2 regions of the Mesobacillus sp. LC4 genome follow, and region 2 is predicted to be linked to the other one. Evidence: predicted binding sites of a transcription regulator. Region 2 holds the regulator's gene; the other holds the start of a gene.
What was found. The regulator LexA, encoded in region 2, represses DNA repair genes until DNA is damaged. The targets are predictions, from matches to a motif close to CGAACATATGTTCG.
Positions count from the first base shown of each region.

Region 1 (16,192 bases), on a different contig from region 2:
CCAAAGGGTATCTCGATTACAGTTATGACGAATTGGCAGTGATCCTTCCTTTATTGAAAGAGAAGGTCGCTTCATCAAGATCACTTGCTGAAGTCGCCATTCAATATAATTTAGCCCAACCTTCCGTAGCTTCCGTTGTAGCAGGAGCAAGCACGCCTGAACAAATCAAGGAAAATGCCAGGGCTGCGAGTTCCGCTTCACTGTCTGCTGAAGAAATCAAGTTAATTAAGTCCATTACAAAGGCAAATAAATATGAACAACATAGATAAAAAAGGAACACCTTCGCTTGCAAAAGCGAAAGTGTTCCTTTTTACTCTGGATCCAGTATCTATGCCAGCGTCAATAAAAATGTGTAGCCTGCCATTCCAGCGGCAAATGCCCAAAAGTTACTCTCCCTTTCCTCCGGGAGCTCTTCTTTCATTACATTTAAAATGACTCCGCCTGCAAGAAGGGCAAAAAGGACAGCAATAATGTTTTCATTCACTTCCCAGATAATCCCGATTGCCCAGCCTGCCAATATTGCGGCTGCCAGAAGCCATCTCCCTATAACATCATACATGTCCTTGTGTGCTTCCCTGAGCGCATGGTCACTGGTGATGAAGTGGACGGCCAGTGCGATAAAGTAAAAAAACAGTCCCATTTTTGTTTCCTGCTCTCCATGTAGCAGCAAATACCCAATCAAGCTGTTATAGAGAAAAAAAGAAACGATGTGGATCCAAAATACTCCTTTTGAAGCCCGATCCATATTGTGTTTCTCTTGCTGCCTTTTTTTTGAGGTCTTTACCATGCGTTCCAGCCCATAAAAAATGGCCAAACCAATCATAGCAACAATATATGTATGGTTTTCAAAGAACTTTAAGGCACCTGATTGGATACTCCTGTCAAGGACCTCGTTATGTTTATTCAACTCAGGGAGCAGGTGGATGAACACATAGGCTACAGAGATGCCTCCTGCAGCTGATAGCAGTCTGCTTCTAGGCACACTGTCGAGAAAAGGTAAATATCTTGAAAATAAATGGATGGAAACAAATCCAGCCGCCAATATGAAAGTGATAAGTAACAAATGCTTTGCTCCTTTGCTTTTTTTACCTAATTGCCCTTTCGTACACGAAGCAAAACATTTTATCCAGGTGCAAAACCCTTTATCTTTCAGGCCGCCACAACATTGCTTTTTGCTCAAGCTCCTTTACGATTGGAGACTTTTCAGCAATATAAGAATCAATATCGTATTCATATTTAAGGGCAGCTTTTTCTTTTACCCCAGCATACTTGCTGGCTTCCGATGGGTGAGCCCTTAAGTAATCACGAAAAACAAGATGCCTGTATAATTGATGGCTGCCTTTTTCAAAAGAGTGCAAATGAACTTTTCGAATTCCGTTTTCGTCATGTTTTTGGAAATAACGCCGCCCAGGGATGCCGTTTTCCCCTTTCGCCTCGTACCCTGCTGCCACAATCGCGGGTGCCGCCTTATCAACTTGTTCAAGGGTGTCTGCTGCTAACATGATGTCGATGATTGGCTTGGCGCTAAGGCCCGGGACAGATGTACTGCCGATATGATGGATTTCAACATCTCTTCGGTTAAAAATGGATTCAAGAAGATGCTTCTCATTTTCAAAAAGAGTTTCCCACTCGGGATTGTATGGAACAACTTCCACTCTTCTCCGGGTCATTTGAACTTCTTCCAATCCATGTCGCTCTCGGAAAGCAATTCTTCAAACGATTTATTCTTTTCCCTTAAACGCTTCTCCTCCTTCTTGCGCTCCAGTTCTGCCTGCTTCTTCTTTTCTTCTTCGTCCTTTAACTCTTGTTGCTGGGCTTTTAGCTTTTGCATGATATCCTGATTCAGGAGATCGCCAAGTGTTGCTGGCTTATCTTCTTTTTTCACTTGTTGCTGGCGTTTTTGTTTCTTTTTCATCGTTGATCCCTCGGTTCTATGTTTTTGGTAACTTGGTTTAAATTCTGAGAGCCTATTTTGGATTGTTAAACTAGTCTGTTGATTTCCGTTCCAGGCGCTTCGCTTTCCGCGGGGCTGGCGCTGAGCCTCCTCGTCGCTTTGCTCCTGCGGGGTCTCACCTGACCAGCTAAGCCCGCAGGAGTCTACGTGCCTTCCACTCCAATCAACAGGGCTTATAAAATAAAAATAAATTTAATACAAACATTTGTGATGAAATTATACCATCGGATGCTAACAATTAAAATTTTTCTGAGTTTGCTGCTCTTTAAAGCAAAAGGAACGCCTTTTTAAGGACGTTCCCGTTTTATCAATATGCGTCTAGGATGACTGAGTCGTCTACTTGTAATTCAGGTTCTGTTGATTTGATGACATCGTCGACTGTGTATCCGGAAGCTACTTCAACTAGTTTCAATCCGAAAGGTGTCACGTCTATGACCGCCATGTCAGTGATGATCCGATTGACGACGCCTTTTCCTGTGAGCGGCAGGCTGCATTCCTTAAGGATTTTCGCCTCACCGCTTTTGTTCACGTGCTCCATGATGACGATGATTTTTTGGGCACCGTGGACAAGGTCCATCGCTCCGCCCATTCCTTTGATCATCTTGCCTGGAATCATCCAGTTTGCCAGATCACCTGATTCAGCGACCTCCATCCCGCCGAGGATCGCTATATTGATGTGTCCACCGCGAATCATGGCAAAAGACTCAGCAGAATCGAAATACGCTGCACCTGGAATGGCAGTGACCGTTTCCTTACCTGCATTGATCAAATCAGGATCGACTCTTTCTTCCGTTGGGTAGGGGCCGATACCGAGCAGGCCGTTTTCTGATTGAAGGACAACTTGCTTGTCATCAGAGATGAAGTTTGCCACTAGCGTCGGCATTCCGATTCCAAGGTTTACGTAAAAACCATTTTGAATTTCTTTTTCCGCCCGGCGCGCGATTTTCTCCCGGACATTCCCTTTGTTTTTAATCATAAGCCTTCTCCTTTCATGTTCAGCCAGAGTTAACCTCTCACCGTCAGCCTTTCAATTCGCTTCTCCTGATTTCCTTCAATCAGCGTTTGGACATAGATGCTTGGAGTATGGATACTGTTCGGCTCCAATTCCCCAACTTCATATAGATTTTCGACTTCGGCAATCGTGACCCTGCCGGCTGCTGCTATCATTGGATTGAAGTTTCTTGCCGTTTTATGGTAGACAAGGTTGCCCATCTTATCGCCCTTCCAAGCCCTGACAATGCTGAAATCCGCCGTCAGTGACTCTTCCAGGAGGTATTCCTTGCCATTGAACATACGGGTTTCTTTTCCCTCCGCGATTGGAGTGCCCACTCCTGCAGGTGTATAGAATGCCGGGATTCCAGCACCGCCAGCCCTGATTTTTTCCGCAAGGGTTCCTTGAGGAATCAATTCGACTTCGATTTCGCCAGACAATACTTGTCTTTCGAACTCTTTGTTTTCTCCAACATAGGAACCGACCATTTTCTTGATCTGCTTGTTTTTAAGCAAAAGGCCAAGCCCCCAATCGTCGACACCGCAGTTATTTGAAATGACTGTCAGGTCTTTCACTCCTTTTTCAACAAGCGCGAGGATGGCGTTTTCAGGGATACCGCAGAGCCCGAAGCCTCCCACCATCAAGGTTGCACCGTCTTGGATATCCGCTACGGCATCTTGAAAGGATGTGCAAATTCTTTTCATCGTTTTTCCCCCTTTTACTATGGATAGCACTGGCCGGCGTCTTAATGACAGTCAGCCAGAGTTTTTTAATAGAATGAAAGATTCATTGTTTTATGCCAGTTCCACTACAGTGGCGACACCCTGTCCGCCTCCGATGCAAAGCGTAGCAAGACCTTTTTTTGCTTGTCTCCGCTGCATTTCATGGATCAGCGTAACCAGGATCCTTGCACCGCTGGCCCCAATCGGATGGCCTAGAGCTATTGCTCCGCCATTCACGTTCAGGATTTCCTTATTGAAATTCAACTCACGGTCGACAGCGAGTGACTGTGCGGCAAACGCTTCATTCGCCTCGATCAGCTCCATGTCTTCCATCGTCATGCCCGCTTTATTCAAAGCTTTTTTCACTGCGTCAACCGGTCCGATGCCCATGACACTTGGATCAACACCAGCACTTGCGTTTGCCCTGATTACAACAAGCGGTTTCAGGCCAAGCTCCTCTGCTTTTGCCTTGCTCATTACAACGAGAGCTGCAGCTCCGTCATTGATTCCTGACGCATTCCCTGCTGTTACGCTCCCATCCTTTTTGAATGCAGGACGCAGTCCGCCAAGCTTTTCTGCAGTTGTTCCTTTTTTCGGATATTCATCTGTATCAAAAACAACCGGATCCCCTTTTCGCTGAGGAATTTCAATCGGTACGATCTCATCTTTGAACTTTCCTTCTTCAATCGCTTTTGCAGCCTTTTCCTGGCTGGATGCTGCGAACTCGTCCTGTTCTCCACGGCCGATATCGTATCGAGAGCATAAATTCTCTGCGGTCACTCCCATGTGGTAATCATTGAACGCACACCACAGTCCGTCCGAGATCATACTGTCGACAAGCTTTTGGTCACCCATCTTGAATCCATCACGTGCGTTTTTCAATAAATATGGAGCCTGGCTCATATTCTCCATTCCGCCGGCTACGACAACCTCAGCATCTCCGGCGATAATTGCCTGTGCTGCCAGATGTACGGCCTTCAATCCTGAACCACATACTTTATTGATCGTCATAGAGGAAGCGCTTTCAGGAATGCCCGCCTTAATCGCTGCCTGCCTCGCCGGATTCTGCCCAAGACCTGCCTGGAGGACATTGCCCATGATGATCTCATCCACTTGATCAGGCTGGACACCCGCCTGCTTCAATGCATCTTTAATTACCGCAGCACCTAGATCTGGTGCGGAAATATTCTTCAAACTCCCATTAAAGCTGCCAATAGCCGTTCTTACTGCAGCTACGATTACTGCTTCAGTCTTGCTCAAACTGCTCACCCTTTCTCTGATTCTCACATTTTATTAACTTCTATTGCTTTTGATAAAATCCCTTTTATTTTATCAAAATTTTATTTATTCTTGCATTTTTAAAAATATTCTATTTACAATTAAGATATCTTAAGAGGAGGGGTATATCAAATGCTTCAGCTTCCCAAGAAGGTTGAAATAATTGAAGTAGGCCCGAGAGATGGGCTCCAAAATGAAAAGAGTTTTGTTCCTACGGAAGTAAAAAAAGAATTTATCACTACGCTGAAGGGTGCCGGCATCAAAGAGATGGAGCTTACTTCCTTCGTCTCCCCTAAATGGGTGCCGCAGATGGGGGATGCAGCAGAAATCGTAGCTGACTGCCTTGATAGCGACACCAGGAATATCGTCCTCGCTCCTAATAAAAAGGGGATTGAGCGCGTCTATATGACCGAATGCAAGGCAGTCGCTGTCTTCGTTGGTGTCAGCAATACGTTTAACGAGAAAAATATTAACAAATCAACTTCTGAGAGCCTTGCCGAGGTTCTCCCGCTGATTGTTGAGCTTAAAGAGAAGGTCTATTTTGTGCGTGCATGCATCTCCACTGCTTTTTATTGCCCATATGAAGGCAAGGTAGATGAAGATGAAGTGCTTGCACTTTGCGGTGAGTTCGTTCGTGCCGGGGTCGATGAACTGAGTGTGGCCGATACAATTGGCATGGCGGCACCTCATGAGTCCTATTCTTTATTTGCCAAATTGAAGGATGCCTATCCCGATGTGCTGCTGACTGCGCATTTCCATGATACAAGGAAGCTGGCTCTATCAAATATTCTCGCCTCTCTCCAGGCAGGAGTCACCCGATTCGACACTTCTGCAGGCGGCCTTGGCGGATGCCCATTCGCCCCAGGTGCTGCAGGCAACGCCGCTACTGAGGATGTCGTCTATATGCTGCACAGGATGGGGATTGAAACCGGGGTTGACCTTGAGAAGATGCTCAATGCCATCGAGGTGGTCAAGCCTCACCTCTCAAGGCCGATTGAAAGCACCTATTTCAAGCTGAATTCTGTTACTGTTTAACTTTTTGCATAAGCTCCTGATTTAAAATCCATCTTATTAGATGAGGTAATTTAGAAGAAGGGAGCATGTTGCATGAGCCAAAAACGGGACAAAGGCTACAGCCAGCAAGGCAAGCCAAATGCAGATAGTGTAAAACAGCAGATTGCCGTCGAAGATCTTGAAAAAGCGCTTCATCCGACAAAGCGCCAAAATTCACAACAATAAGTTATAGTGGACCGCCGGTTCGGCGGTCTTTTTCCTGTTTGTATTACTGATTCTAATGGTAAAATAAAGAAAACAGATTATCGGAGGGTTGAGCTTGAGAAGAGCGTTCCGCGTGCTATTTTCTTTCTTGTTGATTCTTACCTCGCTCGGGGTTTTCATATCCAATAAAGTCATGTTCTTAAAAAGGAAAGACGACGAAGAAATCTTCAATCGAGAAACGGAAGCCGGGCATCTGGTGCCTGATGAATACGAATCCCTGCCAAAAAGGGAAGTCACGATTCCATCCTCTTTTGGTTACTCATTGAAGGCTGTCCTTGTTGAGCCACATGACACAAACCGCTACATCATCATTGCTCATGGGGTAACCCAGAGCAAGACCAATTCTGTAAAATATATGAATTTGTTCCTGAACAGGGGCTTCAATGCGGTTATCTATGACCACCGCCGTCATGGAGAATCCGGCGGGAAGACCACCAGCTATGGATATTATGAGAAGTTCGACCTGAAATCGGTGGTAGACTGGCTAAGGGAAGAAAAAGGTCCCGATTTGCTTCTGGGCATCCACGGGGAGTCAATGGGAGCCGCAACCCTCCTACTTTATGCTGGCATGCTTGAGGACGGTGCGGACTTCTATGTGGCCGATTGCCCATTTTCCGACTTCAGCGAACAGCTCGCATACCGCATCAAGGAAGAGGTCAAGTTTTTGCCTCCAAAACTATTGCTGCCAGTCGCCAGCATGTTCGTCCGTATCCGTGATAAATATTCTTTAAGTCAGGTATCGCCTATTGCGGTTATCGAAAATATTAAAAACCCGATCCTGTTCGTCCACAGCCGTAAGGACGATTTCATCCTGCCATCAATGACTGAGGCATTGTTCGAACAGAAACAAGGACCGAAGAAGCTGTTCATGGCCGAAAACGGACTCCATGCCCAATCCTATAGTGAGAACCGGGAGCAGTATGAAAAAGTGCTCGATGAATTCCTTGAGGAGTATGTCTTTGCTGACCATGAAACCACAGGTACGGATTGAGCGAGTATGTAACCTAAGCTGTGGTTCGTTATCAACTCAGATGTATTCGATAGACTCCTTCTATCTATCGGACATTTTTCTTCCGTTCCAGCTTCCATTTGTCCGATAGAGCCCTTCTATCGGACACTTTTCTTCTAGTCCGGCTTCCGTTTGTCCGATAGAGCCTTCCTATCGGACATTTTCCTTCCGATCCGGCTTCCGTTTGTCCGATAGAGCCTTCCTATCGGACATTTCCCTTCCGATCCGGCTTCCGTTTGTCCGATAGAGCCTTCCTATCGGACATTTTCCTTCCGCTCCGGCTTCCATTTGTCCGATAGAGCCTTTCTATGGGCATTTTCCCTCTTTCGCTAGGCCTCATTAGGCGCACTGTCACTTGTCTATTGAGCGCAAAAAAAGATTGGCTCATCTGCTGAGCCAATCTTTTATTGTTTTTCTCCCTGGCGATCCACTTCTTTTCCTGCGCCGTCTAATGCCCTGACTTCCTTGTAATCGCCAATTGCGTAGTAAAAGCGTTCGTTTTCTTTTTCTAAGATTTCTATTTTGGTAAACTTGCCATCTGGTCCTGCTGCTTCAATTGTTTTGATATCCGGATTCACGACCTTACCGAAAATCACGGGAATCTTTGTGTCCAATGTTCCGTCTTCATCAAAGGTTGTGAAAGTGTCGGCATAAAGGATCATGAAATCACTTTTATAATAAGTCCAGTGGTTATGCCCCGCATTTTCCCAGCCTTCTTTTTCGCTGCCTTTGATATAGGCGACTGCCAGCGCGTCAAATCTGTTTGAGCCTTCTTTTTGCTCTGTTGTGTAAAAGATGAGATATCCATCCTCCACCTTTTCCTTGTGGACGATTTGTTTGATGTTGAACGGAATATCGTTTTGGATTGCTTCCCCTGCAGTTTTATAGGCACACGCCGATAGCACCAGCACGCATAAAATGGTGATCGCTGACCTCCACAATTTCCCCATCTTTCTCCCCTGCCTTTGCGTCAAACTTCTATGTATTTCTGCATTCCTCTCTCTTATTTAACCTTTTTTTCAATTTTTTGTAAACTCATAACCTTCTTTTATCATGAAAGCTCATTCTTGGATTTAAATATTCATTCGGGCTCTTTAACTGGAAACATCCATTGCTAGCTTTATAATCCAGCGTCATTTCCTCATCAAAAAAGACCTCTTTGGATTTTTCAATGTAAATCGGAATTCCGCCCGTTTCTATTTGATGTTCTTCCACATTTTTCTCGCTTTCAAACCAGAGGGCAGCTACTCCATTTACTGCACAGCCGCATCCATCTATATCGTATTTCAATTTTACATATCCTTGTTTGCCTGACATTTTTTCGTTTAATTTGTTCGATGCTGCTTCGGTGATTTTCAACTTCATGCTCGCCATCCCCTTCCGATGCTTCATTTTATCATAGTGAGGAAATTTTTACGTTTCAGAACCCTTTGCCGAAATGTCTTGCTTTTTTTCCGTTTAACTCTTACTATCAAATATAATTCTGACAATTTGGAAAGGAGTGCTTTATTTGTCAAAAGTAACGATTAAAGTAAATGATAATGGTTCATTAAGGATTACTGGTGATGTTGAATTGCTGGATGGTGCCGGCAATAAGTATGAAACAAAGCCTGTTTTCTCGCTTTGCCGCTGTGGCATGAGCAAGAACATGCCGTTCTGCGATGCTTCCCATAAAGGGAAATTTGAATCGGCTGTCCGTGCTCCGCAAGCGGATGAAACGGAATAATTCATTTGAGGGCAATGGTTCATCCATTGCTCTTTTTTATGGGGATTCATTTCACCGAACCACTCTTATAAGAGGGCCCGTGGAGTTGCTTGAGATTTGATTACCATTCTTCCGTAAGCCTGACATCGGCAATGCTGGAAATCCCGATCCGATGGATTTCTTCGAATCGGTCAACTATATGGAGCTTCTGCCCAAGTTCATTCCAATAATGGATTTTTCCGATCACCAATTCATATTTTCTTTGCCTGTAATAGGTGATGCTGAGCGGGCGGTTATACTCCATTGCTTCGAGGATCGTATCATTCAATTGCTCCAGCTGCTGTTCATCCAGCTGCTTTTCCTTTTCATATTCGTCCTCCTGTGACCAGTCACGCAGCATCTTGACATGTTCAGGAAGCATCATTGATGTCCATTTAATTCTTCCGCGGTCGCGAATCATCTTGCTCTCCTCCTCCTTTTATCAACCCTTATGCCCGCCAACGAGTGCGGCGCGATGCCTTGCTGTTCCGGCTGCCGTATAGGATACTGCCCTTAGGAGCGCTGTCGAGCCGTAACGGCTGCGGATCCGGTCCATTGCGTAGCCAAGTTCTTTCTTTTTCCAGCCGTTTTTTTCAAAAAGATTCAATTGGAATTCGCTGTCAGTGACGAGATTCCCGAGTGCGATGGAAATACTCCGTACCGTTTTTCCTGCATAATTCTCGGCAAAAAGCTCAAGGCAGACACGATATAAATCCATCGTGATATTTGTCGGCTCATCAATTGTCCTTGAACGATGGAAGCCTCCGCCAAATTCATCCTGGCTATAGCCAACTCCGAAGCTGATGGTCCGGCCTGCTTTCCCATGGCTCCTTGCCCTGCGAGCGACCTCCTCGCACATTTCGAGGATGACATGCTTGATTTCCTTTTCTTCCTTATAGTCGCGAAGCAGGATCTGGCTTTTTCCGAAGCTGACCTGCCCTTCCATGATTGGCGCGCCGATATCCGAAAAATCGATTCCCCATGCATGCCAGTACAGCTGGTTGCCCATGATGCCGAACTTTTTCTCCAACTTCTCAAGATCATAGCGGGCCAGCTGGCCGACTGTAAAAATCCCCATGCTGTTCAAAGTTTTCTCGACGCGGCGGCCGATTCCCCACATTTCCCTAAGAGGTGAGACGTTCCACAGCTTTGTCTGGACATCGTCATAGGTCCATTCAGCAATGCCCTTCTTCTTTGCATCAAGGTCGAGACAGAGCTTCGACATCAGCATGTTCGGCCCGATTCCAATTGCACAGGGAAGCTGGAATTCGCGCTCAATATCGTCTTTGATTTTTTTTGCGATTGAAGCCGCGTCTCCCCAAAGCTTCGAAGCTCCGTCTACCTTTATGAAGCTTTCATCGACACTGTAGGTATGGATGGCTTCCTTCGGGACATAGCGATTGAATACGCGGGAGATTTCTGTAGAGATTCGCAGGTAGGTGGACATCTGTGGATCAACGACAACAATCCGCGGATCATCGGGAATTTCAAATTTCCGTGATCCAGTCTTGATGCCAAACTCCTTTTTCAAACGCGGTGAGGCTGCGAGGACGACGCTTCCCGGGCGGTCAAGATTGCCTACGACAGCCAGGTAGCAGTCAAGAGGGTCGAGGCCGAGCATCACGGCGGAACAACTCGCATAGAAGCTCTTCATATCCACACATAAAATTTTGTTTTGCGGCATTTCGCTGTAATCGACCATGCTTTCTCTCCTTTCCGCAGGGCATCTGCCAAAAATAAGAACATCTGTTCTGTTTCATTATACCCATTATATTAAGCGAATATGCGTTCGGTTTCAATGGTAATTTTCCGGGTGACTGACTTAATTAAGGTGTAAATGGTGAGTGATGCCAGGAATGGAGATTTTTACGGAAGGGTGTTTCCAGAGCAAGCTTCCGAGTATAATCAGGTGGAGAGGTGCTGTTTAGATGGATAAAGAACTCATTCGTAAAATGCTCCAGAAATGCTTCGTCCAGTACCGTCATGAAGGTTCACTGCCGTTCAGCGAGGCGGAATTCGATGAGATTCACATAAAGATTGTGGAACAGAAAAAAGAGGAACCTGAGGCAGATTTTCATGACATCATCAATGATGCGGTATATGAATTTTTATCAACGTAAAAAAATTTCCGGAATGGCAAAGGCTGCCCTGCAAACAGGACAGCCTTTGATTATTTTAACTTGATATTTGCTTCGCCTTTGATTGTTGCGGGATAGTCATTCAGCTTTAGGGTAATAGGGCCCGGTGCTGCTCCTTCACCGAAGTAAGGGATTAAAATATCAACCGGCAGTTCATTCGTGCTCCATCTGAAAGACGCAGAGCCGTCACCAATTTCATCTCCATTCGAATCGACTGCCTGTTCAAAAGAAATATTGGTATGTCCTTCCTTTGAATTCCTTTGGAAGGTAAGCATCAACTGATCTTCTTCCCTGCTGACTTTAAGTAATCGGCCATCACTTGGAGCCTTCACGATTTCCAGGTTATCGGGATCAACAATGATCTCAAGCTCCTTTTTATCAAGTGCGCGCACAGAATTGAAGCGAAGGAAAAGCTCCTTTGGTTTTTTAAAATAATTGCTCTGCAGGTAAAACTCTTTCGTGTTCTCCTCCGAATGGCTGATGATGGTTCCATTGTTGGTCGCAGCCCATTCTTCTCCTGTTTCATCCACAAGCCTCAAATCCTCAAAGCCAAAAACATGCTTGGTGTTCTGTTCATCAAAATGGGCCGTAACCCCAATTCTCGTAGGGTAAATGGACACTTTTTCAATAGTGATTTTCTGTCCTTCGAACTCGACTGTCTCGTTTAACTCAAACACTTCTTTTTTATTCTTGAATGCTTCTTTATCAATCGAAAATGGAAGTACCCACGTGTCATCAAGCTTAGCCAGTGGCTGGCCATCTTCTGCTTCTCCTTCAGCAAGCTCAATACTGAGTTTCAAATTTTCCGGAAGGTTGTTTCCATAAAACTCATATGTTGCCTGAAGCAGCTGCTCGTTATTCTGTGAATCATCTATCCATCCGCCAAAAGAAGAGATGGTTTCTTCGATGTTATTTCCATCACTGTCGGTCAATCTCAGGCTCTCAACCGAAATTTTCTTGTGCCCGCCTGAAGAATCAATCTTATAAAACATCACCATCATCTGCTCATCGACAATGACCGAATCTAATGTGACCTTAAGGCCGTCATGTTCATCAGATACACCGATTTTTTGCGCAAAATCATTTTCAACGGCTGCTGTCAGCCCTTTATCATAGCGGACAAGCTCGACAACCTTTTCCATCCCAGGTATCGCGGTGACATACGTAGCAAATGTTTCTGACGTCCTCAGCAACGCGGTAAAAACAAATACCAGGATCGCTGCTGATGCAAATGTCCTAATGACGAAAAGGTTTTTCTTCCGCTTCCTTTTCCCCTTGCTGATTCCGGCTGCGATGGCCCCATCCAGCTGCAATTCCGGAACTTCGATATTCTCAAGTGCGGCCTGAGCCTGTGTCAGCTTTTTTTCTTCGGCATTAAGCATAGCCCAATCCTCCCTTATCTTCGAGCTGCCCGCGAAGTTCCTTCAGCCCTTTATTCAGCCAAGTCTTCACGGTGCCTTCTGGACATTCGAGTATCTCGGCGATTTCCTTGATTTTAAAATCATGAACATATTTTAATTCGATGACCTGCCTTGTTTTGGAATCAAGCTTGCCGATGACTTCCTCGACCTCAAGCCAGCTGGACTGGTGATCGGCGCCCATCAAGCTGATGAGATCATCGCTGATGAGGATTCTCTTCCTCTTTTTTAATTCATCATTGCAGTAATTCAACAGAATCCTGGTCAGCCATGTCGTGAAATACTGCGGTTCCTTCACTTTCCGGATTGAACGGAACGCTCTGTAGGTTACCTCCTGCAGCGCTTCGACCGCATCCTCGCTATTTTTCAGATAGCTGAGGGCAATCCGGTACAGGCGCACTTTATGAAGCTGCATCAATTCGTAAAATGCCGCTTCATCTCCTTTTTTTGCTCTCTGTACGAGTTCTTGAAGCTCCAAAATGTCTCCCCCTGACTTTGTCTCTATCAATTAGACATCGAACCCGGAAAAAAGTTTTAAAAAATTGAAAAAACCGCCAAAAATTTTCCAAGGCGGTCATCAAAGGTATTCTTTTGGAACAGATCATCGACGGCTTATTTCTGATTGAAAACCCTTTTGCCGAAAAGTTCAAATGTGCGTGGAAACAAAGAATAAAAAATGCTTCCTGGACTCATCCAGCGAGGCAGGTTGATTTCACGTGTTCTCGTCATCATGTGATTGACTACTTGTTTCGCCACGTATTCTGGCTGCAGCATAAAACGTTTAACGTTTTTGACGTAGGTTCCTTGTTTATCCGCGACCTCAAAGAAGTTCGTCGCGATTGGGCCAGGATTGACTGAAGTGACATAGATATTGTCATCAGCAACCTCCATCCGCAGACTGTTTGTGTATCCAAGCACGGCATGCTTTGTGGCTGAATAGACACTTGACTTAGGCGTGGCAATCTTGCCAGCCTGGGAAGCAATATTGATGATATGTCCGCTTCTTCTCTGTTTCATTGCAGGCAGCACCATCGAGGTACATGCCATCAAGCCGACGACATTGACATCGAACATCGTTTTGATATCATCAATTTTCGCTTCGTGTGCATAGTCAAAAATGCCAAAGCCTGCATTGTTGACCAGTATATCCACATAGCGGATATCTGAAAGCACTTCTGTGAAGACCCGCTTGATTGCTTCAGGATCTGACACATCCAGCTGCTGGGCATGGACATTGATTGCATACTTCGATTGTAATTCCTTTTTTAAATTCTCCAGTTTATCGATGCTCCGGGCCAAAAGGACGAGATTCGCACCGCGCGCTGCACAAAGTGTGGCAATCTCGGCCCCTATTCCCCCGGAAGCTCCGGTAATGATAATATTTTTCCCTTTTAAGGATGGCATCTTCATTCACCTCATTTTGCTGTATAAACGAAGGAGGTACCTTCTTCCCTGACTGAAATTGCGTCCAGGGATTGTAAATAATCAAGCTGGCCGACTGTTTCCGAAATGGTCAGATTCAGCTCACGCTCATAAACTGTCGGGAAGAGCAGTTTGCAAATCTCAAATACAGTGAGCTCCCTGCCTTCAAGCATTCCCCTTACCTGCCATGCCCGGTCATGCTGGCGGGCCAGCCTTTTTTCAATCAGGCTTTGCAATTCTGTTATCTCCGTTCCATGACCGGTGTATACTAGTCCGATCGGGTACTGCTGCAGTTTTTTCAATGACATATTATATTGGACCAGCGGCTTTGGCCTGTCCGTTTCGCCTGGCAGCGGCGGCTCAAGCAATGGGTTCGGTGAAATCCCCGCAAGGATTGTATCCCCGGCAATCATTGTGCCGTCTTTTTCGCGCAAGAGCACGATATGGCTTTGGGCATGTCCCGGTGTCTCGATCACCCTCCACCCTGGCAGCGCTGGCGGAACGTCATTTTCCGAAATAGTCCCAGTCAACGAGCGATTGCATGAAAATACCAATGTCTTTTTCATGATTTTCATCGATGGCACGAAATATTGTTGTGGTATTGCTGATTGCAAAAAGAATTCCTCATAAAACTCCTGATGTTCTTTCTCAAATTCAGAAGTCCTGTTGATCCACCTTTCATTCAGGTAGTGGCCAAATACGCTGAGATCTGGCGATAAATAATCCAGCATTCCTACATGGTCCGGATGATCATGTGTCAGGATGACCTGTTCAATATCTTCCGGCTTCAGTTTCAAATCCGCAAGCTGGGATTTGAACGACTCCCAGGACTGCTCCGTTTTCGTACCGGCATCCACAAGTGTCAATCTGTCCCCTTTAATTAAATATGCGTTCACATCACCGACCGGAAAAGGCGTCGGCAAAGTCAGTTTGGCAATTCCATCTTTCCATTCAGCCATATGATCCATACACCCCAAAATATTATTTTTCTATAAGATAAACTGATTGACTATAAAGATAATCAATTAACCTACCGGGTCTTGGTATTTTTCCAATATAAAAATAAGTTTACATTTAAAGCAGTCAATTGTCATTATTTTGACTTTATATTTTCTGAAAAAACTAAAAATTAATTAAAATACTACTTGACATAAGGGTTGTCCATCTTGCATAATCACTATTAAAATTTCGTAAACTTTTAAAAGCATTTGAGCAAGACGAGTAGACAGGAATGGTGCCAGAGAGTGGAGTCCGCCGGCTGAAAGGCTCCGCCGCCCTCTTCATGTTGAACCCTACCTTGCGAGCTGCCAGGCAAACCTGGACGTAAGCCGGCGTTAACGGATATTGAGCTGCACTTATTCGGCGCTGGCCGAGGAAGTGAATGAAGGTGGTACCACGGAAGCATGGCCTTTCGTCCTTTTTTGGGATGAAGGGCCTTTTTGTTTTTTCAGTGAAAGTTGTAACAAACGAAGAAATATTATGGAGGCGATCTTGATGAAGAAGCTTGTTTTTGTTGGGGCTGGTTCGATGGCAGAAGCGATGATTTCCGGAATAGGGGCAAGCGGGCTTCTTCCGGGAGAGCAAATGTGGGTCACGAATAGACAGGATACAGACAGATTAAAAACTCTGAAGCAGAAATACGGAATAAAAGCGACATATGACTATGAAATGCTTTTTAAAGACGCTGATGCAGTCGTCCTGGCCATGAAACCCAAAGATGCAGCAGGTGCGATTGAGGAGATTAAATCTTATTTACCCGAGGGGATGCTGATCATTTCGGTACTCGCTGGAGTTTCGATCGATGCCATTGAAAGGGCTGCAGAAAAATCGCTCGCTGTGGTAAGGGCGATGCCAAACACCTCGGCAGCAATTGGCAAATCGGCAACTGCCCTGGCAGTGAACTCCCATGTAAGTGAAGCACAAAGGATGCTGGTGCAGGAGCTTTTTAACACTGTAGGCCTGACGACGATTGTAGAGGAATACCAGCTCGATGCCGTTACAGGGCTATCAGGAAGCGGCCCTGCCTATATTTATTATCTTGTGGAAGCGATGGAAAAAAGCGCGGCTGAAATCGGTCTCGAAAAGCAGACAGCAAAGCAGCTGATTATCCAGACGCTGCTGGGCGCAGCTGAGATGCTGACGCAATCTGACAAAGAGCCAGCCCAGCTTCGCTTTGAGGTCACCAGCCCGGGAGGCACGACGGAAGCAGGCATCACCATTCTCGAGCAGCATGGCGTC
Region 1 covers NZ_JBGCUB010000001.1:405,744-421,935, reverse strand. Annotated here, with positions in the region: gene AB5I83_RS02110 (aldo/keto reductase) at 1-269, shown strand, start outside; gene AB5I83_RS02105 (hypothetical protein) at 329-1,063, opposite strand; gene AB5I83_RS02100 (GrpB family protein) at 1,143-1,670, opposite strand; gene AB5I83_RS02095 (YqkE family protein) at 1,667-1,915, opposite strand; gene AB5I83_RS02090 (CoA transferase subunit B) at 2,262-2,930, opposite strand; gene AB5I83_RS02085 (CoA transferase subunit A) at 2,960-3,649, opposite strand; gene AB5I83_RS02080 (acetyl-CoA C-acetyltransferase) at 3,740-4,927, opposite strand; gene AB5I83_RS02075 (hydroxymethylglutaryl-CoA lyase) at 5,078-5,980, shown strand; gene AB5I83_RS02070 (hypothetical protein) at 6,053-6,184, shown strand; gene AB5I83_RS02065 (alpha/beta hydrolase) at 6,279-7,214, shown strand; gene AB5I83_RS02060 (hypothetical protein) at 7,637-8,182, opposite strand; gene AB5I83_RS02055 (iron-sulfur cluster biosynthesis family protein) at 8,268-8,597, opposite strand; gene AB5I83_RS02050 (CDGSH iron-sulfur domain-containing protein) at 8,710-8,958, shown strand; gene AB5I83_RS02045 (YolD-like family protein) at 9,059-9,397, opposite strand; gene AB5I83_RS02040 (Y-family DNA polymerase) at 9,419-10,678, opposite strand; gene AB5I83_RS02035 (YqzH family protein) at 10,905-11,096, shown strand; gene AB5I83_RS02030 (DUF4179 domain-containing protein) at 11,147-12,496, opposite strand; gene AB5I83_RS02025 (sigma-70 family RNA polymerase sigma factor) at 12,489-13,010, opposite strand; gene AB5I83_RS02020 (SDR family NAD(P)-dependent oxidoreductase) at 13,145-13,936, opposite strand; gene AB5I83_RS02015 (MBL fold metallo-hydrolase) at 13,948-14,913, opposite strand; gene proC (pyrroline-5-carboxylate reductase) at 15,449-16,192, shown strand, end outside.
Region 1: a site for LexA is predicted at 10,755-10,768, ahead of AB5I83_RS02040 (Y-family DNA polymerase). Genes of this name have one in related genera too.

Region 2 (16,192 bases):
TCTTTAATTGAAAAAATAGGTGCTAGAACGCGCTTTTACAAATTGAAGACATCGCATTCTCTATCCTACTTAGTCTAATTACCATTAAATCAGTAGATGAAACGAGCAGATAACACCCTTTTTTCAATTTTTCTATTGTAATGAGAAAATCAGCAAAATAAAAATAAAAATGGAATACATTCGGCATGTATTCCAAATCTGCATATATTTAATGAAGCTTGTTCTTCGCTTTTTCGTCTTTAAGTTTTTCAGGTGTAACATCATTGCCTTCTGGATCCACTATGGTAACACCTTTAAGTGTATTAAGCATAGAAGACCGGAAAGACTGTAAATATTCTGCTCGAAGCTTCGTTTGTTCTTTTGCTTCTTCTTCTGTCAACTTAGATGATTTTGCTTTCCTTGCCAGTTCATTGATTCTAGCAATTTTATCACTTGATAGCATTGTAAAGCTCCTTTGTAAAAAATTACGTCAAATGTCATCTTACTAAAATTATTGAGATTTTACAAGAATAGAGCTTTTATTCGTCTGCTTCTATGTACTCAAGATATCGTCGGTTTACTGTTGCTTTGGATACATTATAACCGAATCCCCTTAGAGTAGCAGCGATCTCCGCAAATGTCAGCCCATTATTGCGCAGCCTGACAATTTCCTCAATCGGCATCTCTTTTCGTTCCCGGCCCGAATGATCACCCTGATTTTTTAGATTGCGCTGGGGTTTGTATCCGTGTTCAATCGCTCGTTTCATGCCCCTTTTGATCTTAATGTTATGGATTTTCCTTTGATACTCTTCGACCATACTGACAATTTGGAGCACCATGGAATCTGATTCTGAAAGTTGCAGCTCCCCACTATGTGAGACACTATATAATTTCACATTTTCTTTAAGGATACAATGCAAAATCGCAACTTTTGCATTTCCTCTTCCAAGTCTCGTTTCATCCTGGATCAGCAGTGCCCCTATATTTTTATCCTTAATCAATTCCAGCAGCTCAAGTATCCCTTCTCTTTCAAGATCATAACCGCTGGCCTGTTCTTTAATGATACTGGCTACTTCAAAGCCATAACTGCCTGCCAGGCGAAGCAGCTCTTCTTCCTGCCTCGCAAGAGAAGTTTCCTGTGTTTCTTTCGTTGTACTTACACGGCAATAAATGATTGCTTTCATGTTGTCACCTTATTCTGTTCCAATCTACTTTCCTGCACCGGCAATTTGAGTAGGTTCAATCTGTTCAGCCACAACAGGGATTACCAGCTCGTCACCCGGATAGACCATTTCACCGACAATTCCATTTTCTTTTTCTACCCAGCTTACAAATTCATTTTCAGATAAATTGTGTTCGTTGGCAAATGATTCAGCAATCTTCCATAATGTTTGCCCTTCTTCTATAGTAACAGTTATGTAAGCATCTTCGTTATTTAATTGAGCTTTAGCCACGAATGTGAAGACTAAGCTGACAGCAAGCAAGATCATTCCATATGAATAGTTTTCCCATAGTTTTTTCATTTCGACACCCCTTAACGAATGTATGTTCGGTTTATTGATTTCATTATAAATCGAACGTTTGTTTTGTGTCAACTCAAAAATTCGAACTTATGTTTGTATCCGTGGAAAAGACATGGTATAATTAGGACAAGAAAAATATACGAGGTGCGTGAATATGACAAAGTTATCTAAGCGGCAACAAGATATATTTGAATTCATAAAAGGCGAAGTCAAGAAAAAAGGGTATCCGCCATCCGTACGTGAAATAGGCGAAGCAGTTGGACTTGCCTCTAGCTCCACTGTCCATGGGCACCTTGCCAGACTTGAGAGCAAAGGCTTGATTCGACGCGATCCTACTAAGCCGCGTGCAATAGAAATTCTCGAAATAGAAGATGATGCACGTATTCCAAAGTATAATGTCGTTAATGTTCCTGTCGTTGGTAAAGTAACAGCGGGTATGCCGATTACCGCCATTGAAAATGTTGAAGAGTACTTCCCTCTCCCAGATCGCCTTGTTCCGCATGATGAGCAGGTTTTCATGCTTGAAATCATGGGTGACAGTATGATCGAAGCGGGCATCCTTGATGGGGACTATGTGATTGTTAAGCAGCAAAAGACTGCTAATAATGGAGATATTGTAGTAGCGATGACTGAAGACGATGAAGCAACAGTAAAGCGCTTCTTTAAGGAAAAGGATTATTTCCGGCTGCAGCCGGAAAACCCAACGATGGATCCAATTATCCTTCGTAATGTATCCATTCTCGGTAAAGTCATTGGTGTCTACCGCCATATGCATTAAAAAAAGCAAGCGTCTTCGCTTGCTTTTTTTATTATCTATAAAGCTTTTAAGCTGTACATATATGAAACTAGCACATTTATAAAAAAACTAGTTAGAAACCCTAACAACTTGTCCGTCTCCACATAAGATATTGTGTAAGTATCTTTCAAGTTGGAAAGGAGTTGAGTTTCTAATGGGATACAATCGTAATGACAATGATGTTGCAGGCGTATTTTATCCTAACCGTGACAGGGACAGAGTCAGGGCAACTGTTGATTTTGATGACCTCTGCCGTGCTGTGCGCCGTTGTATTATCGAGGATTTGGTAGCTGGCGCTCGGGATGATCGGGATGACGATCGTGACCGCCGCCACAGAAAGTGCGGTTGCAGAAACTAACTAAAAAAATCCCGAAAGGTTTTGACCTTTCGGGATTTTTCTATTTCCACTGAATGGATTGAACAGGTAGCACATCTTTTAAAACTTCAAAGTATGCAGCATTTTGATTTTGAGTTAACCAAATGTGCACGGTACCGCTGTCTTGATTCGTTCTGATCAACCTTCCCATTCCTTGTCTTAGGCGAAGGAGCATATATGGAAGATCTACCTCTTGACCGGGATTTTGCGCATGTTTTCTTTTCGCCTGGAAGACCGGGTCATGAGGCGGGAATGGCAAGGAAGAAATGATAACTTGAACCAATGACTCTCCTGGCACATCCAGTCCTTCCCACAGATTGTAGGAACATAAAACGGTCACAGTGTCTGTCTGGAATTCCTTTACCGTTTCACTAATTTCACGGTCACCCTCAAACAAAATAGGGAAGCTCCACTCATGTTTTTCAGTCCAATCGCGGAATCGTTCCATTTCCTGCATAGTAGAGAATAGTATAAGAGAGCTGCCATTACTGCTTCTAACGTCATCCCCTATTTTCTCCCACTTCTTCATTTCATCATCCTCAATGTGTGCCACCAATTCCATTTGCTCTTCATAATCAAATGGAGACGCTACAGTAAATGATGAGTACTTCTCAATCCCGAGGCTCTTCGCTATATAGCTGAAATCTCCGGCCTGAGACAAGGTAGCTGAAGAAAATACAAACGGGATACTTTGGGAAAATACTTCTTTTTTCAGAATATCCTCAACCAGCCTCGGCATGATGACAAGTGAAGTTTGTACTTCATTTTCTTCAAGCCAGAAAATCCCTTCGTCGTTCTTCAAGAAAATTGAAAGACCATATGCGAAAAACTCCAGATATTCTTCCATGATTTTCAAATGATATTCGTCGATCAGGAACATTTCTGCGTCAAAGACGAGCTGGTCCATTAAATCGCTAACCTTTTTCTCGAGAGTTTCCGCTGTTTTCCTGATACTTGATAGCATTGGTACTTCTTTTCGATTAGATCCTTCTATCGCCGAGGAGTTCTCAACTAAAAGGTCAAACCATGCATCATGCAGCTCCAAAATATCTTCTATTAAATAAAGAGACTCCTCTCGGACGTCCTGGTGCATATACCCCGTAAGCACAGTGGTCAAGGTTTGTGAGTTGAATCTGTATGTTAATCCCTTTTGCGCTGCGAATTCAAGCAAATGCCCCTCATCAAAAATCACCGTACTAGCATCTGGAAGCAATGGCATCTGCCCTTCCCGTTTACGGGATTCTTTCGTCCATACATGCTCCATATAAAAGTCATGCGAACAAATGATCAAATCCCCTGCATGGCGGTAATAGTCACGGTTCAAGGTTTGGCCGCAGCGATGGCGCCAGCTGCATGTTGAGCATTGCTGAAGCGGGTCCCAAGCCATTGATGACCATTTTTCATTCGTGACCCATGGGTATTCCTTTCGGTCTCCATAGCGAGAAAAAGCATTCATTGAAATTCCTTCATCAAAGATGAAATCCGGAAGCCGGTCATGGACATCAAGGATTTCCGTGTCGCTTGATGTATTTGATAGATCATCAAGCTTCTTTACACAAACATACTGCTCTCTTGCCTTTGCCAGACGGACATCGACCTTCAGTCCCAGCGCCTTTTCAAGTTTCTCAATATCGCCGCCTTCTTTAACGAGCTGCTCGATCAGCGTCTCATCTGAGCAGGAGACAATCGCTGGCTTTCCCATGTATCTTGCGTATAGAATGGCATAAATAAGATATACGAATGTTTTACCGGTTCCTACACCCGCTTCTGCGAAAACAATCCCTTTATTCTTAAAGGCTTGCTCCACCTGGAAGGCCATATAAATCTGTTCATCACGCAGTTCATAGCCTTTTTCAGGCAATATATCATAAAAGACATCACCAATATAATCCCCTAACAAATCAAAGAAGGTATCATTCTTGGTAATGGTAAATGGAAGGTTATTTTTCATTAAAGTTCTCCTCGAGAATATTAGTTCTGGCAAAAAAGCCAGCTTTTATCATAACAGATAATCAGTCATTTAGTGAAAGAATTGAAATATAAAATATAGGCAAAAATAACAATTCCATTTTCAGGAATTAACTGTTAAAATAATCCTAATTCTAGTGAAGGGGAGTTCTAATGAAAGCAAAACAAGTCATCTACATTCAATTTGCTCTCATTGCTTTACTGATTCTAATTACTATTTTTCAGTACAATAGAATTACAGATTTTAAGAGTGAGTTAGGTTACACTTTTCAACGGACTGTAAGGGATACCCTATTTCTGCTGGAATATGATGGCGATCCAAATATTTGGATCAAAAACTTGCAAGAAAAAAATGGGGAATTTGCATTAGCTTCTCACATTGGAGAATTAACTCGCCTAAGCAGACAATACCATATGATGAATGGGAAAATATCAATGATAGGAGTAATGCTAGATTCGCTGGCTGATGAATACCATCAACTAGCTGTAAATAAAGAAAATAATGTGGATTACTCTCAGAACAAAGAAGAAGTTAATCGCAAAAAAGACTTCCTCATTCCATTATTAAATAAAGTAGACTCAATATCCGGTGAAAACGAAAGAAAATATTATAAAGAATTCACTGACTCGGAATCTAAAACGTCAAACCTTGTGTGGAGGGAGTACAAGAAATATGAAAGAGAAGATTGATTACGTCATTCGCAAAGAAGAAACAGTTGATTTCACTGGGATTAGAGAAATCAATCTACAGGCTTTTGGGAATGGAGAAAATGAAGCTAATTTAATTGAACTTATTCGTAATTCGGAGAACTTTATCCCTGACTTAAGCCTCGTGGCGGCTAAGGGTGATGGTGAAATAATCGGACATATACTTTTTAGCATCATCCATCTTATTACCGATCAAGGAACAGTTCCAACTCTAGGTCTTGCACCAATGGCCGTGAAACCAGATTTTCAATATAGCGGGATCGGTTCTGCTCTTGTCAATGAAGGAATCAAGGCTTGCAAGGCTTTTGGATATGATCATGTATTTGTTCTGGGCCATCCGAACTTTTACCCTCGTTTTGGCTTTTCACCATCCAGCGAATTTGGGATTAAAGCCCCTTTCCCTGTGCCTGACGAAGTTTTCATGGCTCTTGAGCTAAAAGAAGGCTCATTAACAGGTTTACAGGGAAAAATTGAGTATCCGCTTGCTTTTAATGCAGTGAGTTGATTTTTTCGTACTAAAAAGTGAGGTGAAATGGATTAATTCCTTTTCTCCTCACTTTTTTTGCATTAGATCATAAAAGGTTATACCAATAGCCAACCCTAAGGGTATTCCAAAGTCCAGAAAACCAAGCCTATCTGGTCTAAAAAAATAGTTTAAAGTCCATGTTACCACCATTAAGAATACAAACGTTCCCACGAATTTCAATATCCTTATTTTTATGTCCGTTGCAGTTAATTTCCTAATGTTCATAACAATCATAAACATTTGAAAGAGCGCAAAAAAAAGCAAGAATAAAACAAACCCGATTACAAATCCTAAGGAATATGGCGTATCTTTATCTGTTACTATGATGTACATCGTAACAATCAGGCCTATCAGGAACATAAGATAAAGAGTGATTGTAATCCACTTTAGTTTTTTAGTGTTCAATGCAATTCCCCTATTCCGCGGAAAGCAATTCAGATTCAAGAAGATCAACCTGTTCTTTATCTGTTAACCTCCCATAACCCTCATTTTCTTTTTCGCTGACAATCGTAGCCGTTTCGCCTTCAAACCAAATCCGATATTGGTACAATCTTTCCGGCATATTCTTTTCTTCTCGGATGAAGAATGTCGCTAGTATATCCTCTTTCCTGGACATTTCAGCTTCTGTTCTTGGTGACCATTTGACTTCATCAAAGGCTTTCTGGATTTTCATCAGCCTTTCCTTTGAGGTAATGATCTTTTCTTCCCCATTATTTATGCCCTCTTCAGTCAGTATTTGCACATCGATTCTGGTCAACTCAGGTTCATAATTAGCACAGCCTGTTCCAAAAAGAATAAAAACAAATAAGCCAATAATAAATTTTCTCATCTCAATCTCCAATTCTATTCATATAACTAGTTTTTCTGGAAATCAATCAGTTGATAGTTTTCTTCAGACATTTCTTCAAGGGAAGTAATCACTGCAAGGAACCGATTGTACAAAATCTGGATTTCTGGCTGTTGGTCTACTGAAGAAACAGTGTCAGTATAGCTCTTCTTATTCTGATAAAAATGGATTTCCTGCCAGATTTCCTTATCGTCCTTGCATTGCAAAAACAAAGTCTGTTTCTGGATAAAACTTGAATACATTCGTTCGGCCTCATTTTGTATTTCGAGGTATTCCTGCTCCTTACCCGGCTTTAAGCGGTATCTAAATATTTTTACAAACATGTTCCTACCTTCTATCTTTATTTACTTAGTTGAAGACGAATCCAATAGCGCAGCATCCCTTTACATCATTCATATAAATCTCCCATATTGTTGGTTAAGGGCACATTGTTTTCCTGCAGTTTCTCCATGATTTTAAATTTATTGTTCTGTACCTTGGTGTTATAGGGCAGTTCGACTACTTCTCCAGATTTAGTGATCAAAGTCAGATGGTCAAGGACTGTTACTCCGTTGCTCTTCACGAAAATCTCATTCGCTTCTTTAATATCGTTCCAATAGTAAGAGTCAATTGTGTTGAACGTTTTATGGTCATTAAAATGCATACCCTCATTATCAAGGTAGTAATAATTAGACACACCAAACAGGAAAAATGGAATGCTTCCTAAGATAAGGAGGAGAGATACCCACTTTAGCCCTTTCCAATCAAACTTCCACCGTAAAAATAAATGCAGCAATAAAGTTACCGCGACCCAAAGCATCCCAATCATGAAAAGTATATAAGCAGAAGGTGGCGAAACGTAAAACCATTTATCAGCTGACAGATAAAGATAATCCTGTATAAAATAAACGAAAACGAGTGGCATGAACAAACTGCTGATGATTATTATAATCGCTGATACGAGGATTAAATACGAGGTATTCTCTGAAATGAAACTTAAACGCGACATAACCTTTCCCCCTTTTTGCTTTATATTAAGTACTACGCAAATTAGGGGAGAAGGTTTCAAATAATCTGACTATTCGCACACCCAAACGTTCATTGATTCTTAAAAATGCCTTTCCATTGGCTCCTTACTATGTGTGTAGCCATTCCTTCTATAAAACTCAATGCCTGTATCACTGGGCCAGACGATGATGAATTCGAACTTGTTTTCCTCAGCCCAATCATTGACACATGATATCAGCTTGCTGCCTATCCCTTTTCCCCTATGTCCGAGAACAGTATATACATTTGTCATATAAGCAAACGGATTTGTGGTCCTGCCTGGACGCGGGACCTTCTGAATCAATTCAATATAGATATGGGAAACGATTTCCCCGTTATTTTCGGCAACCCAAACAAACCACTTCTCGCTCTGTATCGCAGTTTCGAGGAACTCTCTGCATTCTTTTTCAAAGGAAGCATACTCCACACCCTCTCCCATTTCAGGGTAATCTTCAAGCGTGAAATCCCATCTCATTCTAATTAATTGATCAATATCACTCTTCTTAGCTATTCGAAATTCCATATGATCCTCCTACTTTTAAAAATGAAGCTAAGTCACTGTGTACTGTTAACTCGTAGACTTCATCTTTCTCACCATAAAATAACTCAGTCCAAAGGGGACCAATGGAACAAGAGCCAAAACCCTAAACCAATTCTCGGCTCCCAAAAAATAGAGAGACGGTAGAGTCACAGCAAGCCCGCTCATAAGGAGAAGCTTCCATGATTTAGCTATAAAGCCTCCAATTAACAGGAAGCCAAACGCTACGACTAACAGCCAAAATATTGTTCCAGCCATGCATCATCCTCCTAAAATACTTCATGAGTGTTTTTCTTCAGTGCACCCAAATCATAAAGAATAGCTGCATCACTATTTTCACACCACATTTCTTTTACTTTGGATCCTTCAAATACGAAGATCATAATACCGGTCTCTTTAACACGTTGATTTCCTGACGGTATATCAAACCAGCCACCTTTATATGTCATCCATCCGGTGTAGCGCACCACCAGCTTATTGTTCTGTTCAATCAAATCCTCAAGTACCCATTCATCATCATGAAATACAGAGCGATACCATTTCATGAAATCAACCATCGAGTCCCTTGTATTTTCACCATTTCGCGAATGGTAAACAAAGTCCAATGTGGTAAGTTCCTCAATCACATTAAGATTCCCCTGTGTAAAATATTTACTGAACCATTTTTCAACCACTAATCTCTTATCCAGACTAATCATATTCCCACCCCTAAAATCATCGTAATCACTTGTCCAGCAGCCATAGGCCACCAATATTAATCCCGCTGAATTCCTTTACATTGCCGTCTTCATCTTTCAGGATCAGCTCTCCTCGGGCAAAAAGCAGATACCAATCAAATGAAAAGTCTTGTATCGAGTATATTTTAACTTCAGTCTTTACTTTATCCTCTACTACAATCTCAGCGACTTTCACACACTCTATTCGCAAACATTTGTACTCAGTATGATCACTGATATGATTGATAAACGATTTTTGATGGGTCGGTACACCAGCTCCTAAAAATATCAAAAGAATCAAAATGATACTGATTAGGTATGACAAGTTAAACTGATGCTCCACCAGCAAGATCCATAAAGCAACTGCAGAGCAAAAACTAATCCATAAAAGCCAACCTACATCAAAAAACATATTAGCAAGAAAAGAGTTTACAGCAAGGAAGATCAAATAACGAATTACATTGGCAACTGGACGGGCTTTCATCTTTTCGTCTATTTCCTGCTCCAATTCAAGAGTCTTTTTGCTAATAAAAAGGTGATAGATCGAGTATAAAATTGCAATGGCCATACCTATGCTAGAAATAACTAAAGAGCCTTCATCCAAAAAATCCACCCCCAACCGAAAAATTTCAACGCCCTAAAAACTAATTTTGAACCACCGGCCATGGCCATCGGTCTCCCCGACTGTGTTCAAGCTTTCCTTACGATCTAGATAATAATCCATATGTAGCTTTGCATCATAAATATTATTGTATATATGAAAAATTGTCCTTCGTTTTCCAATTTCTTTTATGTACTCCAGCAACTTCTCCTTTGTATCCACAGACATTTGATTAGCAACATGGGTATGAAATACACAAATCACCTGGTCTCCCGGAATGTCGCTTGCCAGGGACCTGAGCATCTCCACTCCATCACCTTCTATTAAACGTAATGTTTGATTGCTCACATAGCTTGCCGCTTTTTCAAATAACTTCCGTCTTTCAAAGTGTTCTGGCCAGATCAATGCCTTTAGCCATAAATAATCCTCTGGATTTCTAACATCATTTATATGCAGGTCGACTCCTGTTCTTGTTGCAACATCAAAATGGTGCAATGGATCCAGGATCGATTTATCTCCTCTTACTTCTGACCTCAGGTGAACTTCCGAATGAGAACTACCGAAATTCTCAACTGTGCCATATGTATAACTATATTTGTCAACAAATAACTGCAGGCCTGCACTCGTTCCGATTTCAATCAATGCCAATGGCTTTTGGGTCAAGTGAGAAATGCGGCTGAAAATAGGATAGAGGTAAGAACAGCGCCTAACCTCATTTGTCTGGACGATTTTACTTTTTATCAACTCGATAATCTCAACAGAATATGTCCGGCAAAAATCAACGAAAAAAGGAAATGCTTCTTCTGCAGGAATAGGTTTTTCCGTCAAGCTTGGATAGAATCCTGCAAGAGGATGATTATATCCTCTCATTAATAGATAGTGTACAGCTCCAAAATATAGATTTGGGACAGGTTGTCCCTCTCTCGCTTTCCCTGCAAGATCAAGCATTGTATTGTCTTCAGCTATTTTTAAAGATAGGAATTCATATAGCGGACTTGAGCCATTGCATTCATGAACCGCAAATCTTTTAAACTTCATAGCAAGACCTTCAGTCATAATCATCATCACCTATTCCTTATATATAAAACCTTGATGCTCATTAGAATCATATAAACAGTTAGCACAGCTGCCATCACAAGGAATAAATAGTTACCTATTATTATCTTCGTAGGGTTCTCCTGGGGACTCACTAATCCTAATTCAAACGGAAAAGCATCATCCAATGGTGTCAACCAGGTGTTCTGTTCAATGATCGGCAGCGGAAGTCCAAGTCTGTGCCTTGTCAAGTCATAATCAGAGGTTACAACGGCAGAGTCAAAGAAAGGAGTTATAGAAATACCGATCCAGCCAATCAAAAAAGATATGGCAAATAATCTGTAACGTTTTAACATATTAGTCCCACCATAAAGACAATTTTCTTGTGCCTTTGATTTCTCCCATCAAATCATGGATGCTTCCCGTCCCCTGATCTACAAGGTCAGGACAGAATTCAGCAATTTCTCTGGCAAACGCCTTTAGCTCTTTGCCATTAGGTAAAACTTCAAATTCCATTTCCACCCAATCGTAATCAGCGCCGATGATGGTAAATGGGTAAATTCCATAATATTCCTTTAATTTAGAAATAACACTTCTATTGCTAATATCGTAATTATCTCCGTTCGTCTGCTGAATCTTCAGGATTTCAAACTGATCTGATCCAGGGATTATGGCTACTTTTTCCCGATTGGAATCGCATATAAAGGCCAAATAGTTTATTGCCTTAAGTTCCTCCCTTAGTCTTAAAGCCAGCATTTCCGTCTCATCTTGTTTGGATTTCGCACAAATCCCTGCCATTTCAACAGGTTTTTCTGTATTCAATTCTTGTTTGTAAAATGGAATAAACTGGCCATTATAATGCTTTTTCACGATTGTCATTGCCTCTTCTGAAATACTGCATTCTTCAATCTTGATTCCGGCTTCCTTACTTTTGCCGTAAGATAATAACTTTTTCCAATTCATTGCCCATCACCTGCAGATTTTTTCAACAATTCAAAATATGAAATGACCAGATCGGCCTTTTCTTCAGGTCTGAGCTTTTCCAAGTAAAAATCCTCAGCTTTCCAGTATCTGTTTCTGAACTTTTCTATATTCTGCTGAGTTTGACTGTTTTCCCTGTCAAACCTAGCATCTCGGGGACAGTCTATAAAAACGGTATAATCTAGATACGATTTCCATTCTTCTCTCTGAAGGAAAATCCCTTCGACGATGATGATCTCTTTATCAGCCAAATTCAAGGTCTTATCATTATACAGATCCTTTTCATTATCATAATAGGGCAATTCAATTTCTTCAGAGTGAATCAGATTTTCAAACAATGTTTTCCTTAGCCACTCTATATCCCACTGTAAATAATAATACTCATGCCATTCCTCGCAGCCAGTATTGTATCTTTTGGATCTTTCAACAATGTGGTCATCCAGATGAATTGCAATGCCCTCAATCTCTCTTTCCGAAAGCATAGAAAGTAGCATATTCGTTAAAGTTGTCTTCCCTGACCTGCTGAGACCATCTATGCCAAGAATAAATCGTTTATTTTGACGAACATCCAGATTGATTTGTCTCAATAATTTATTTAATGCTTCCATCTGAGCAACCTCACACCTCAACTTTGTAAAACATCTTTACTTATTCGCTAAATCAGCATTCATTTCCTTTTTCAGGCAAAAATAATACCGCCTCGTACCGGCAGCATCATTTAAGCTGGATTTTACTCGATATCTTCTCTACTTCTCCTAAATGATTAGCCATTTTCCGTCTCTGGAAATAGCCCCTTCCACATTTATAACAAACATTGGTACCCTCCAGTTCAATTCCTTTTTCTATATTAATTACTCTTATTTAAATGAATTCTTTATGACAATAGGCCTGTAACTTTTTACAAAGGTCTCAAATATTAAAATTTACCAAAAAGTTACACATAGTTTTTACCATTAAAATATACTGAAAATTCGATAAATTTACACATGCTTTTCCATCATTACTACTTGTATAATAGTAATACACCTAGAGATACCAAAGGTCGACCAACAAAAATCTGGACTTTAGGAGAGTGATCAATTTGTTAGAAAACATTATTTTCGCAATGGTCATCGGTGGATTTGTTGGACTGACAGCTCATGTTAGAAAACGAGGCAAGATCATCATGCCTCGAAGAACAAAAAAGTTCATCTACCTTGGTTTCTTGGAAGAGATCCTAACAGGTTCATTAGCTGCCGCACTTTTGGTGGTCTCTTCCGAAGCTGATTCACTGCTAAGAGTTTTTTTGATGTCAATCATGGCTGGCTTTGGGGGTGATGCCTTACTAAGAGGACTGGAATTATTTCGAATAGGAAACAGTAGTCAGGTCAGGGAGGATATTGGGAATGAAAAGACCAACACCTCAGCCTAAAAGAAAGAAGTTTGCTAAAGACATTGGTCAAGCAGCTTCCAAAGTGCTTGTTTTTTTTTGATGAAAAAGAAGTTGGGAAACTTATAAACCAACTCCTTCCCCTCAAACATTTCCCTTCCTATAAATAAATCCCTTTTTAAGCGATAACCGGAATATTGATGATCAGTTCAGGTTCATCAGTTAAAGGATCAAAGTTTCCTGGATACTCTTCCAGATGCTCTACTTCACCCTGTTTTAATGAATAGCCATTCTGTTTGATCCATGCGTACAAGCCTGTATATGCTTCATGCACTGCTGTCCCCTTATATTCTGTACTGGCAAAAGCATAGGCCGGTACCGTAATTAATTCCATTTCTTCCGGTATAGCCGTCGTATCTTCCACTTCCAATGCCAGATAATATGTAAATCCAGTTTCGTTGATGTGATAAGAAAGCCCAAGTATGTTTTCAGGATTTACAGCGCATTCTATTTCATTTCTTCTTTTGAGAAATTCCTTATGAAAGCCTTTAATTTCTCCCTTGGCGGCCTGTTCAAAAGTGCCGATCCATTTGACTCCTATAGCCTTGAATGATTCTTTCTTTACCAGCTTTGCTTCCATTTAAACCCTCTCCTTTTTTCATACATTTTTAGGACCAGCCAGGGAAAAGTAAGGTAAAAACAATGAGGAGAAACATGATGGACCTTAACCTTTTTCAGCTAATCAACAGACTTTCTGGGCGCGTATCACCGGTGGATCAACTGATGATCCTTATTTCTAATCGTGTGCGCTATGCTTATCTTTTGATTTTGATATTGATGCTGTTTAAAAACAGAATGAATAAACAAATTGCACTTGAAACAGGTATGTCAGTAGCCATTAGCTTCATTTTACACTTCTTCATCCATATATTGTATTTTAAACCTCGTCCTTTCATGAAGCGACGTGTCGGAATCCTTATTCCTTCAAAAATGGATTCTTCCTTCCCCAGCAAGCATACTATGCTCGCTTTTGCTGCTTCTACCACTGTAATGATGTTTCATCGAACCCTAGGTACAATCATGATGTGGATGTCAGCGCTAACCGGCTTCTCCCGCGTGTGGGTTGGTCACCACTATCCATTAGACATCATCGGAAGCGCTATTCTTGGCTCATTGACAAGTGTGGCAGCGCGTATCATTTCATTCAGTAAATTCGGGACGAAACCTGAAGCCAACTAACAACCTCATCAGTTAGAACGGACACTTTTCCTGGATTTCTTCCTATTTCTGTCCGTTATGGCATTGATGACGGACACTTTCCCAGAACTTACACTGATATTTGTACGCAGTATCAGTGAACCTCGGCCTTCAGGGTGTAGGCAGCCAACTGCTCCCCCCAAGGGGCTATTTCTGTCTCCGAAAATCCGGATTTCTTATAGGCAGCTCTTGCTCCTTCATTTTCCTTGTCATAGCCAATCATGATCAAAGGGATTCTGGATGTGTTCCCTCTCTTAATCTCTTCGATTACTAATTTTACTGCTGCACTGCCATATCCTTTTCCTTGATGCATTTCATCGATCATCAAGCGATAAATCCAATAGTTACCGTCATCTGGGTCTACTCCAAACATCGTAAACCCGACCATTTGGTCTCCTTCATAAATGCCACACGCAATGAACTGATCAAGAAATTGGACTTCTGCGATGGAATATAGGTTGGAGGCGATAAAATCCTTTTGCTTATCCTTCACCTTCAATTGGATGGCCTCTTCCCAGTTATCCTTCGTGATGAGTCGTAAAGTCAACTCCATAAAATATCCCCCTCCCCCTTCTACAAAATCATCATTCTAAACCGATGATGTTATTATAAAGACTGTATGTAAGCATTTAACTAATTTTACCATCTGATTTTCTATAAATAAATCAATTTATATGTAACTTTTGGTGATGTTAACTGTCTATGTTTTCCAGAGAGAGGGGGATGGAATGTCAGACCCAAGAATTGAATTATATGAGACCTACAAGAATGCTATTTTCTTGTACCTGTATCGCTCAACTTTAAATGAGCATATTGCCGAAGATCTTACTCAGGATACATTTTTAAAGGCCTTTCAATCACTTTCAAGCTTTCGTGGTGAGTCCTTATTAAAGACCTGGCTTTTTAAAATAGCAAGAAACACATATATCAATTTCAGCAAGAAGAAAGAAAACAAAATGGAATACCAATCGGATTTGATTGACCAGCAAAGATTTAATCAGCCAGATCCATACAAACGTTCAGATGATCAGCATCACATTGAGTTGACATTACTGAAGTTGCCGGAAAATTACAGAACGTATATCATCCTGCGAGATGTCAATGGCCTTTCATATGAAGAGGTTGCTGCCATAACAAACGAATCAATCGGACAGATGAAGGTTGGACTATACAGGGCCAGGAAAAAATTCAGGGAAATCTACCGTGAAATGGAGGCTAGAGAATGAAGTTGGAGCATGATGTTGTCCAGGATTTATATCCATTATATTTGGAAAATGATTTAAGTCCTTCGGTAAAAAAAGCAGTTGATGAACATTTGACTGAATGCGAGGCATGTAAGAATTTTTACGAAACAGGAGAGAAGTCATTTCCCATCAGCGAAATAGAAGAGCCTGCAGCACCACAATCACTCGATGAAAAAATTGTTCTAAGAATGAAACTGAATCGAGTTAGGATTATTTCTGTTGTTCTTGCGGCAATTATTTTTACGATGGTTTTCACAGATTATATCAATGAGCGTGAGCAATTGTTCAGGGCAGTAGATGAATACTATGCTTCCATCGACCACTTTACCGGGGCATTTGAAATGATAAAAAATAAGGAGCAAATTACTCTTGATCCGTTCCAGCAGCTAAGTCACGAGTTTTTTGAAACCAATGCTAAACTAGAAGAGCACATGAACTTTATTGAGCAGAAGAGCCAGAACTCTACTGAGTTTAGTCTATCGCTTGACACCCAAAGACTGAACTCGATGGCCGAAGTCATGAAAATCCGCTATGAGCAGGGCAGATGGTCTGAAACAGATGAAGATGCCTTCAATGCGATTAAGAAATACTTTAGTGAACATCATGAAATCGTTGGTGAGCAGTATAGCAAAACTCACCATGGATACAGTTCATACCTGCATATTTTAGATGTAAAAAAGATGGATAAGTTTTACCAAAAAG
Region 2 covers NZ_JBGCUB010000005.1:262,382-278,573, reverse strand. Annotated here, with positions in the region: gene AB5I83_RS16880 (DUF896 domain-containing protein) at 209-442, opposite strand; gene AB5I83_RS16875 (YneB family resolvase-like protein) at 519-1,163, opposite strand; gene yneA (cell division suppressor protein YneA) at 1,188-1,502, opposite strand; gene lexA (transcriptional repressor LexA) at 1,657-2,280, shown strand; gene AB5I83_RS16860 (hypothetical protein) at 2,453-2,656, shown strand; gene AB5I83_RS16855 (ATP-dependent DNA helicase) at 2,697-4,625, opposite strand; gene AB5I83_RS16850 (hypothetical protein) at 4,796-5,332, shown strand; gene AB5I83_RS16845 (GNAT family N-acetyltransferase) at 5,316-5,855, shown strand; gene AB5I83_RS16840 (hypothetical protein) at 5,904-6,281, opposite strand; gene AB5I83_RS16835 (hypothetical protein) at 6,292-6,705, opposite strand; gene AB5I83_RS16830 (hypothetical protein) at 6,732-7,046, opposite strand; gene AB5I83_RS16825 (hypothetical protein) at 7,112-7,711, opposite strand; gene AB5I83_RS16820 (N-acetyltransferase family protein) at 7,811-8,272, opposite strand; gene AB5I83_RS16815 (hypothetical protein) at 8,318-8,545, opposite strand; gene AB5I83_RS16810 (ester cyclase) at 8,557-8,985, opposite strand; gene AB5I83_RS16805 (hypothetical protein) at 9,011-9,607, opposite strand; gene AB5I83_RS16800 (DUF2332 domain-containing protein) at 9,641-10,666, opposite strand; gene AB5I83_RS16795 (hypothetical protein) at 10,669-10,995, opposite strand; gene AB5I83_RS16790 (DUF4253 domain-containing protein) at 10,997-11,602, opposite strand; gene AB5I83_RS16785 (kinase) at 11,599-12,228, opposite strand; gene AB5I83_RS16780 (DUF4257 domain-containing protein) at 12,702-13,031, shown strand; gene AB5I83_RS16775 (GyrI-like domain-containing protein) at 13,168-13,629, opposite strand; gene AB5I83_RS16770 (undecaprenyl-diphosphatase) at 13,704-14,228, shown strand; gene AB5I83_RS16765 (GNAT family N-acetyltransferase) at 14,341-14,799, opposite strand; gene AB5I83_RS16760 (RNA polymerase sigma factor) at 14,975-15,472, shown strand; gene AB5I83_RS16755 (zf-HC2 domain-containing protein) at 15,469-16,192, shown strand, end outside.